3 linked regions of the Bacillus pumilus genome follow. The main gene of each other region encodes a partner of the protein of the gene in region 2 in a complex. Links are inferred from orthologs where the notes say so. Each region holds a gene or a part of one and is shown on either strand. Other genes may lie near its edges. The genes, in order: pnp, pfkA and rny.

Region 1 (3,055 bases), 320 kb from region 2 along the record:
CCTCTAAGAAAAAGGTCGCCTTCACTTGATGCTTTTCCAGTGTCTTTAACATCTTGATTAAATGCTCGTCACCCCAAGCCACGTTAATGAGGAAAGCATTCATTTTTTTGTCTGGATGTCCCTTGTAAATAGGCTCAGCACCAAGTTCATGTAAATGAATAGAAGGTTTTGTTTCATTGAAAACAAGCAGCTTTTCATCAAATGACCCATGCTTTTTCATTTTTTCATAAGAGGCATCGATATTGACCGTCTGTCCATTTAGACCAGGCATCTTTTTCCACACTTTATCAATCTTAGCATTTTGCGCCTTCACTTCATAGTCAGAAGACTTCGATTCAATCTCTTGATATAAAATATCTTTTGAAACAGATGCAACCTCAGCATGCTCTTTCATTGATTCAATATATGTAACAGCAGCCGGCTGCTTCATTGTTTGATATGACACGAGCAGTAAAAATACAAACACAATGAATGGTAACGTTTTTTTCAATGGTTGTCCCTCCCCTTTACCACAAATTATGATGGGGAGAAACAAGCTAGAACTATAGTTAGCGCAAGAAAAGAAAGAAGCCTGGTACGGATACCTGGCTTCTCATATATTTCATTAAGACTGTTTTTCTTCTTTTTCCTTTTCTTCACGTAAAACAGCTTTGCGAGAAAGGTTCACACGGCCTTGTTTATCGATTTCAGTGACTTTGACAAGTAATTCATCGCCAATTTTCACAACATCTTCTACTTTGCCTACACGATCAAGCGCAAGTTCAGAAATATGAACAAGTCCATCTTTGCCGCTGAAGATTTCAAGGAAAGCACCGAATTTTTCAATGCGTTTTACTTTACCTAAGTAAAGTTGTCCTACTTCAACTTCTCTCACAAGATCTTCAATGATTTTCTTCGCTTTTTGATTCATGTCTTCTTCTGTAGAAGAGATAAAGATTGTACCATCTTGTTCAATATCAATTTTCACACCGGTATCTTCGATGATTTTATTGATTTGTTTACCGCTTGGTCCGATGACATCGCGAATTTTATCAGGATTGATTTTCATCGTTAAGATTTTTGGTGCATAACGAGACAATTCTCCTCTAGAAGTAGGAATCGTTGATAGCATGCTATCTAAAATTTCCATTCTTCCTTTTTTCGCTTGTTGGAGAGCTTCTTCCAAGATGTCTTTTGATAGACCATCAATTTTGATATCCATTTGAAGTGCAGTTACACCTTTTGATGTACCTGCCACTTTAAAGTCCATATCGCCAAGTGCATCTTCCATTCCTTGAATGTCTGTCAGCACTGTGTAGTATTCACCAGATTTCACAAGTCCCATTGCAATCCCTGCAACTGGTGCTTTAATTGGAACACCCGCATCCATCATCGCAAGTGTGCTTGCGCAAATACTTGCTTGTGAAGTAGATCCGTTTGATTCTAGTACCTCAGACACAAGGCGAACCGTATAAGGGAAATCTTTTTCAGATGGAATCACTGGTTCTAATGCTCGTTCACCTAGCGCTCCATGTCCAATTTCACGTCGGCCTGGGCCACGCATTGGACCTGTCTCACCAACACTGAATTGCGGGAAGTTGTAATGGTGCATGAAGCGTTTTGATTCTTCAACGCCTAAACCGTCAAGAATTTGCACATCGCCAAGTGCACCTAATGTACAAATACTAAGCGCCTGTGTTTGTCCTCTTGTAAATAGACCTGAACCGTGCGTTCTTGGCAGAAGTCCTACTTCTGAAGAAAGTGGCCGGATTTGATCTACACCGCGTCCATCTGGACGTACTTTCTCTTCAGTGATCAGACGACGAACTTCATTTTTGACAAGCTTGTTTAATACATCTTTCGCTTGTTTAATCGTCGCTTCGTCGCGATCTTCTTCTTCAAATTTCTCAACCACAGCTTTTTTCACAGCACTGATTGCATCTTCACGTGCATGCTTCTCATGTACTTGAATCGCTTTCAGCAGGTCTGTTTCAGCAAGTGCCTTGACTTCATCTGCTAACGTTTGATCTACTTCATATAAAGGAATATCGATCTTTGCTTTACCGACTGCTTTGACAATTTCCTCTTGGAATTCGATTAAACGTTTGATCTCTTGGTGACCATACATGATCGCTTCAAGCATTGTTTCTTCTGGTACTTCATCAGCACCAGCTTCGACCATGTTGATCGCATCTTTTGTTCCAGCGACTACAAGGTTGATGTCACTTTGTTCAAGCTGTTCTACATTTGGATTGATGATAAACTTTCCATCAACTCGTCCTACTGTAACGCCGGCGATTGGTCCCTCAAATGGAATGTCAGACACACATAATGCTAATGATGAGCCAAACATTGCAGCCATTTCAGATGAACAATCTTGATCCACACTCATAACGATACTAATCACTTGTACTTCGTTTCTAAATCCATCTGCAAATAATGGACGGATTGGTCTATCAATTAAGCGGCTCGCAAGGATCGCTTTTTCACTTGGACGGCCTTCTCTTTTAATGAAGCCACCAGGAATTTTACCTACTGCGTATAATCTTTCTTCGTAGTTCACAGTGAGCGGGAAGAAATCAAGTGGTTTTGGTTCTTTAGAAGCTGTTGCTGAGCTAAGTACAGCTGTATCTCCGTAGCGTACGAGGACCGCTCCGTTTGCTTGCTTTGCAAGCTGGCCAGTTTCAACTGTCAGTTGACGTCCAGCCCAGTCTATGGTGAAGACATGTTTCTCTTGTCCCATTCTGAGAAAAACTCCTCTCTTATCTTGAAATTTTAGTTAATTCTTATTATGAACAAAATGATTTTCACATATCAATGTGAAAGGTGTATGTAGAAGGGTTTTGCCATTCTTTCAACATTTTAACCATAAAATATTAGTGATTATACGATAAAAAAGCGGGAATCCTCCCGCTTTTTACGATTATCGACGTAAGCCTAGTTTGTTAATTAACTCACGGTAACGAGTTACGTCTTTATTACGTAGATACGTAAGAAGATTACGACGTCTACCTACCATTTTCAAAAGACCGCGACGTGAGTGGTGATCTTTCTTATGAGTACGTAAATGCTCGTT
Region 2 (3,022 bases):
TTCTGAACGTGATGCAATGTTATGCATTGTTTGTACAGCTTCCACTGGATACGTTCCTGCTGCTGTTTCACCAGAAAGCATAATCGCATCTGTGCCATCAAAAATAGCATTTGCCACGTCACTTGCTTCCGCACGAGTTGGACGAGGATTACGCTGCATGCTATCAAGCATTTGGGTTGCTGTGATGACAGGTTTGCCCAAGCGATTGCATTTTTTGATGAGCATTTTTTGAACAAGCGGTACTTCTTCTGCTGGGATCTCTACACCAAGATCTCCACGCGCAACCATCAAACCGTCTGATACCTCAAGGATTTCATCAATGTTATCAACACCCTCTTGGTTTTCAATCTTAGGGATGATTTGAATGTCAGCCGCATTATTCTTTTCAAGAAGCTCACGAATTTCAAGAACATCAGAAGCTCGTCTCACAAAAGAAGCTGCGATGAAATCAACGCCTTGTTCAATTCCGAACAGAATATCATTGGCATCTTTTTCTGTAATACCTGGCAAGTTCACACTTACACCTGGTACGTTTACACCTTTTTTGTTTTTGAGCGTGCCAGTATTCATGACCTTTGTGACGATTTCTTTCTGATCCATGTTCAGTTCTTTCACTTCTAAACCAATGAGACCATCATCTAAAAGGATTGTTGAACCCACTTCTACATCATGGATCAAATCTTCATATGTCACACTAATTTTTTCCGTATTTCCAACAATGTCTTCCATACTTACGATGAGATCTGCACCAGCGACTAGCTCAATTGAGCCGTTTTCAACTGTACGTGTACGGATCTCTGGACCTTTTGTATCAAGAAGGATCGCAATGTCCTTGCCTAATGTTTTCCCTGCTTTACGAATGTTTTCGATGCGTGCACCATGCTCTTCAAAATCTCCATGAGAGAAGTTTAGTCTGGCTACATTCATTCCTGCTTCAATCAATTCAGTCAGCTTTTCAATGGTTTCACTTGCTGGACCGATTGTACAAACGATTTTTGTCTTTCTCATTACTGTTCCTCCTAAGGTCTTCTCGATTTATATAGAGAGCTCTTGTGAAAGTCGGTACATATTTTGATCGACTGTATGTTTTTTATCTAAGATATCTAAAATATCGTGGTGAACGAGTTCGTTGCTTAAAATACCTACACAGCGTCCGCCTTTTCCTTCAAGAAGAAGTTCTACTGCGTATGCTCCTAAACGGCTTGCGAGTACTCGGTCAAACGCACTTGGAGAACCTCCGCGCTGAATATGTCCTAAAACAGATACACGGGTTTCAAGGCTTGTCTCCTCTTCAATCCGCTTACCAAATTCAACACCGCTGCCTACGCCTTCTGCGACGATGATGATACTGTGCTTCTTGCCGCGCTCGTGCCCTCTTCTTAATCTCGCAATAATTTCATCCATGTCATAGTCTGCTTCAGGAATCAAAATCGATTCGGCTCCGCCTGCAAGACCTGACCAAAGAGCAATATCACCAGCATGTCTTCCCATTACTTCCACTACGTATGTACGTTCATGAGATGTGGCTGTATCACGAATTTTATCAATGGCGTCAATGACTGTATTCAGTGCTGTATCAAAGCCAATAGTGAAATCAGTACCTGGGATATCGTTGTCGATTGTACCTGGGACACCTACACATGGAAAACCGAGCTCCGTTAATTTCTTCGCTCCCATGAATGAACCGTCTCCGCCGATCACAACAAGTCCTTCAATACCGAATTTTTTTAAGTTCTCAATGCCTTTTTCACGACCTTCAACTGTCTTGAATTCAGGGCATCTTGCCGTGTAAAGTTTTGTTCCTCCACGATGAATGATATCGCCAACTGAACCTATTTCAAGTTTCTCAATTTTACCGTTAATTAGACCTGAATATCCATTATAAATACCGTAAACTTCAACATTATGGTAAATTGCTTTCCTTACAACTGCGCGCACAGCTGCATTCATTCCTGGGGAATCCCCACCGCTCGTTAAAACTCCTATACGCTTCATCTTTTTCACCTCAGAGACCATATATGAATTAAACATACCATTTCCACTGCTTGAAAACAATCATGAGCAAAACAGGATGTTTTCAATTTGTATTTCTAAAACCGTCCTTATTATACAATTAAATAAACCGTTTTTAAACAAAAGTTAAGAAAGTCATGAAAGCAATTCTTTCAAAAACGAGGAGGGTCCATTCCTCAAAAGCCCACCGCATCAAGGTTTTCAGACGTTTTAAACTTTATGAAAACAAAAGAAAATTATTTTCAAATAGCGCTTACATGAGGACGGTTTTCATGAAAAAAGATGAAAAAAATAAACGCCAGCCAAAAAGGCTGTACGTTTATTTAGTTTACCCCAATATATTGATTTTCAACCGATACTTTCCCGATTGCTTTGTATTTTTGATATCTTTGTTCGACTAGTTCTTCAGGTGTTAGTTTGAGCAAAGATGTAAGTGACTGTTTTAATGTTGTTTCAATGTAGGCTGCTTGTTGTTTCACGTCTCGATGTGCTCCACCTTGCACTTCTTTAATAACATCATCTATAATATCTAATTCTTTTAGGTCTGGAGCCGTAATCTTCATTGATTCTGCAGCTTTTTTCGCAAGTGATGAGTCCTTCCAGAGCAGTGCTGCTGCACCTTCAGGTGAAATCACTGAATACGTTGAATTCTCTAGCATGTATAGGTGGTTTCCTACGCCTAAGCCTAGTGCGCCGCCACTTCCGCCTTCTCCAATGACAATACAGACAACCGGTACACGAAGTCCTGCCATTTCGAATAGGTTTTTCGCAATTGCTTCACTTTGCCCACGTTCTTCAGCTGCTTTACCAGGATAAGCTCCTTTTGTATCAATAAAGCAAATGATCGGACGATTAAATTTATCTGCTTGTTTCATCAAGCGCAGCGCTTTACGGTAGCCTTCTGGATGAGGCATTCCGAAATTACGGCGCAAGTTTTCTTTTGTATCTTTACCGCGCTGATGGCCAATCACTGTAACAGGAAGCCCTTTAAACGTGGCAATTCCTCCAA
Region 3 (3,043 bases), 280 kb from region 2 along the record:
CATGCAGGCTTTTACAAAACATATGAAAAAGAACCTTATCCTGCTGTTGGATATAAGTTGAAAGGCAGTAAAGCGATTACACCGTATATGCCTGATCTATCTCAGCTGTATGGTGCTGGAGATATTTATATGAGTGCTATAGATATGTACAAATTTGACCAAGCACTGATAGACGGCAAACTGTATTCGCAGAAGAGCTATAAAAAGATGTTTACGCCAGGAAGTAGCTCCACATACGGTATGGGATTCTACATTGCTCCCGGTAGCTATTCAAACCATGGTGTCATGCCGGGCTTCAACAATTTGAACAGCTTTAGCAAATCTGGACAAACCATCGTTGTTTTGTTCTCAAACATTCAAAATAACACTAAATTGGGTCAAGTGAACAATAAAGTATACCAGCTGCTGAATCAAGAATAATTCTGATCTGCTTTTGCAAACGCTAAGATGGCAAGCTTGACAAGTATTTCCGACACAATTACAATGGGAATGTATCACTTGTTTTTCTTAACATGATTGATAACTAATTTAAACTTGACAAGGGCAGTGAGGATCTCATTCCCTGTGAAGGCCCTGTATGTTGAGACACAAAACAATGTACATGCCGACACTTTATTTGTAAAACCAAGTTCATAGCAAGAGGAGGTGAAAATATGTCGCCTACGATGTTTACGATCATCTCCATTTTGCTGAGCCTAATCTGTTTAGTTGTTGGCTACTTTGTTCGTAAAACCATTGCAGAAGCAAAAATATCCGGCGCAAGAAACATGGCCGAACAAATTGTTGAGGATGCAAAGCGTGATGCGGAAGCATTGAAGAAAGAAGCGCTCTTGGAAGCGAAAGATGAAATTCATTCCTTTCGTGTAGAGGCGGAGCAAGAAGTTCGTGAAAGACGTAATGAGCTTCAAAGACAAGAAAACCGTTTACTTCAAAAAGAGGAAAATCTTGATCGCAAAGATGAATCTTTAGATAAACGGGAGTCCCTGTTGGAGAAGAGAGATCATTCTCTGAATGAACGACAACAACATATTGAAGAGATGGAAAGCAAAGTGGATGATATGATTCGTTTGCAGAAAGCCGAGTTGGAACGTATTTCAAGTTTAACTCGAGATGAAGCGAAACAAATCATTCTGGATCAAGTTGAAAATGAGCTTTCCCACGACATTGCAGTCATGACGAAAGAATCTGAAAACCGAGCGAAAGAAGAGGCTGATAAAAAGGCGAAAAACATTCTTTCACTTGCGTTACAGCGTTGTGCAGCTGATCATGTAGCTGAAACGACGGTATCTGTAGTCAATCTTCCAAATGATGAGATGAAAGGTCGTATTATCGGACGTGAAGGACGAAATATCCGTACGTTAGAAACGTTAACAGGTATTGACTTGATCATAGATGATACACCTGAAGCTGTTATCCTATCGGGCTTTGATCCGATTAGACGTGAAACAGCGAGGATAGCTCTGGACAAGTTAGTCCAGGATGGCCGCATTCATCCTGCACGAATTGAAGAAATGGTGGAAAAATCACGCCGTGAAGTCGATGATTATATCCGTGAGATGGGTGAGCAAACGACATTCGAAGTCGGAGTTCATGGTCTGCATCCGGATCTTATCAAAATTCTCGGTCGCTTAAAATTCCGTACAAGTTATGGACAAAATGTCCTGAAGCATTCAATTGAGGTTGCACATCTTGCAGGTCTCATGGCTTCAGAGCTTGGAGAAGATGCAAAGCTTGCAAAACGAGCAGGTCTTCTGCATGACATTGGAAAAGCCATTGATCATGAAGTAGAAGGAAGCCACGTAGAAATTGGCGTTGAGCTTGCGACGAAATATAAAGAGCATCCTGTTGTCATCAACAGTATTGCCTCTCACCATGGTGACCAAGAACCGACATCTATTATCGCTGTTCTTGTTGCGGCAGCAGATGCATTATCTGCAGCACGCCCTGGTGCAAGAAGTGAGACGCTTGAAAATTACATTCGGAGACTTGAGAAATTAGAAGATATCTCTGAATCTTATGAAGGTGTTGAAAAATCGTTTGCGATACAGGCTGGACGTGAAGTACGTATTATGGTGAAGCCGGATTCAATTAATGATCTTGAAGCTCACCGTCTAGCAAGGGATATTCGTAAGCGGATTGAGGACGAGCTCGATTACCCTGGTCACATTAAAGTGACGGTCATTCGAGAAACTCGCGCAGTAGAGTATGCAAAATAGAGCGGTGCGCTTAGCGCCGCTTTATTTTTTGTGTAAATATGCAACACTGATAAGAAGTCAATTTAAAAGAGGAAGGGTTCAAAGCGCATGAAAATATTATTTGTTGGAGATATTGTCGGTTCACCTGGACGAGACACACTGAAAGAATACTTGCCAAAACTTAAGAAGAAATATCAGCCTCACTTTACCATTGTGAATGGAGAAAATGCTGCTCATGGAAAAGGAATAACTGAAAAAATCTATCATGAGCTGCTGCAAGCAGGAGCTGACGTGCTCACAATGGGCAACCATACATGGGATAAAAGAGACATTTTTGATTTTATCGATGATGCAGCCCACATGGTTCGTCCGGCGAACTTCCCAGAAGGCACACCTGGTAAAGGTCTGACGTTTATCAAAAAACAAGGGAAAGAATTAGCCGTCATCAATCTGCAAGGACGTACTTTTTTACCCCCACTTGACTGCCCATTTCAAAAAGTAGACGAGTTAATTGCGGAAGCATCCAAACGTACTCCGTTCATTTTTATTGATTTTCATGGTGAAGCCACAAGTGAAAAGCTAGCGATGGGCTGGTATACAGACGGCCGTGCATCATGTGTGGTTGGAACGCATACACATGTTCAAACAGCAGATAACCGCGTTTTGCCAAAAGGAACTGCGTATATTTCAGATGTGGGAATGACAGGACCTTATGATGGCATTTTAGGTGTTGATCGGGAGACAATTATTAAACGATTCAAAACAAGTCTTCCCGTCCGTTTTGAGATTGCAGAAGGACCTACGACATTAAGTGCAGTCATCGTAGAAATTGACGAACAGTCGAAAAA

The links.
Region 1: pfkA (region 2) and pnp share a complex: the UniProt entries of both Bacillus subtilis proteins name them as parts of the possible RNA degradosome complex. The link is inferred for Bacillus pumilus from one-to-one orthologs.
Region 3: pfkA (region 2) and rny share a complex: the UniProt entries of both Bacillus subtilis proteins name them as parts of the possible RNA degradosome complex. The link is inferred for Bacillus pumilus from one-to-one orthologs.

The regions. Positions count from the first base shown.
Region 1 is NZ_CP047089.1:1,754,456-1,757,510, forward strand. Bases 164-3,055 are described here. They hold pnp (polyribonucleotide nucleotidyltransferase), read right to left. Parts: upstream 2,723-3,055; coding sequence 605-2,722; downstream 164-604. Other genes in these bases: GPS65_RS08485 (polysaccharide deacetylase family protein), read right to left, coding at 164-430; rpsO (30S ribosomal protein S15), read right to left, coding at 2,903-3,055. Also shown: more of GPS65_RS08485, read right to left, coding at 1-163. UniProt on the Bacillus subtilis protein: Involved in mRNA degradation. Catalyzes the phosphorolysis of single-stranded polyribonucleotides processively in the 3'- to 5'-direction. Necessary for competence development in Bacillus subtilis.
Region 2 is NZ_CP047089.1:1,436,913-1,439,934, reverse strand. The notes cover bases 16-2,874. They hold pfkA (6-phosphofructokinase), read right to left. Parts: upstream 1,996-2,874; coding sequence 1,036-1,995; downstream 16-1,035. Other genes in these bases: accA (acetyl-CoA carboxylase carboxyl transferase subunit alpha), read right to left, coding at 2,337-2,874; pyk (pyruvate kinase), read right to left, coding at 16-1,008. Outside these bases: more of pyk, read right to left, coding at 1-15; more of accA, read right to left, coding at 2,875-3,022. UniProt on the Bacillus subtilis protein: Catalyzes the phosphorylation of D-fructose 6-phosphate to fructose 1,6-bisphosphate by ATP, the first committing step of glycolysis.
Region 3 is NZ_CP047089.1:1,718,876-1,721,918, reverse strand. What follows is about bases 55-2,934. They hold rny (ribonuclease Y), read left to right. Parts: upstream 55-653; coding sequence 654-2,216; downstream 2,217-2,934. Other genes in these bases: GPS65_RS08340 (TIGR00282 family metallophosphoesterase), read left to right, coding at 2,304-2,934; GPS65_RS08350 (serine hydrolase domain-containing protein), read left to right, coding at 55-420. Outside these bases: more of GPS65_RS08350, read left to right, coding at 1-54; more of GPS65_RS08340, read left to right, coding at 2,935-3,043. UniProt on the Bacillus subtilis protein: Endoribonuclease that initiates mRNA decay. Initiates the decay of all SAM-dependent riboswitches, such as yitJ riboswitch. Involved in processing of the gapA operon mRNA, it cleaves between cggR and gapA.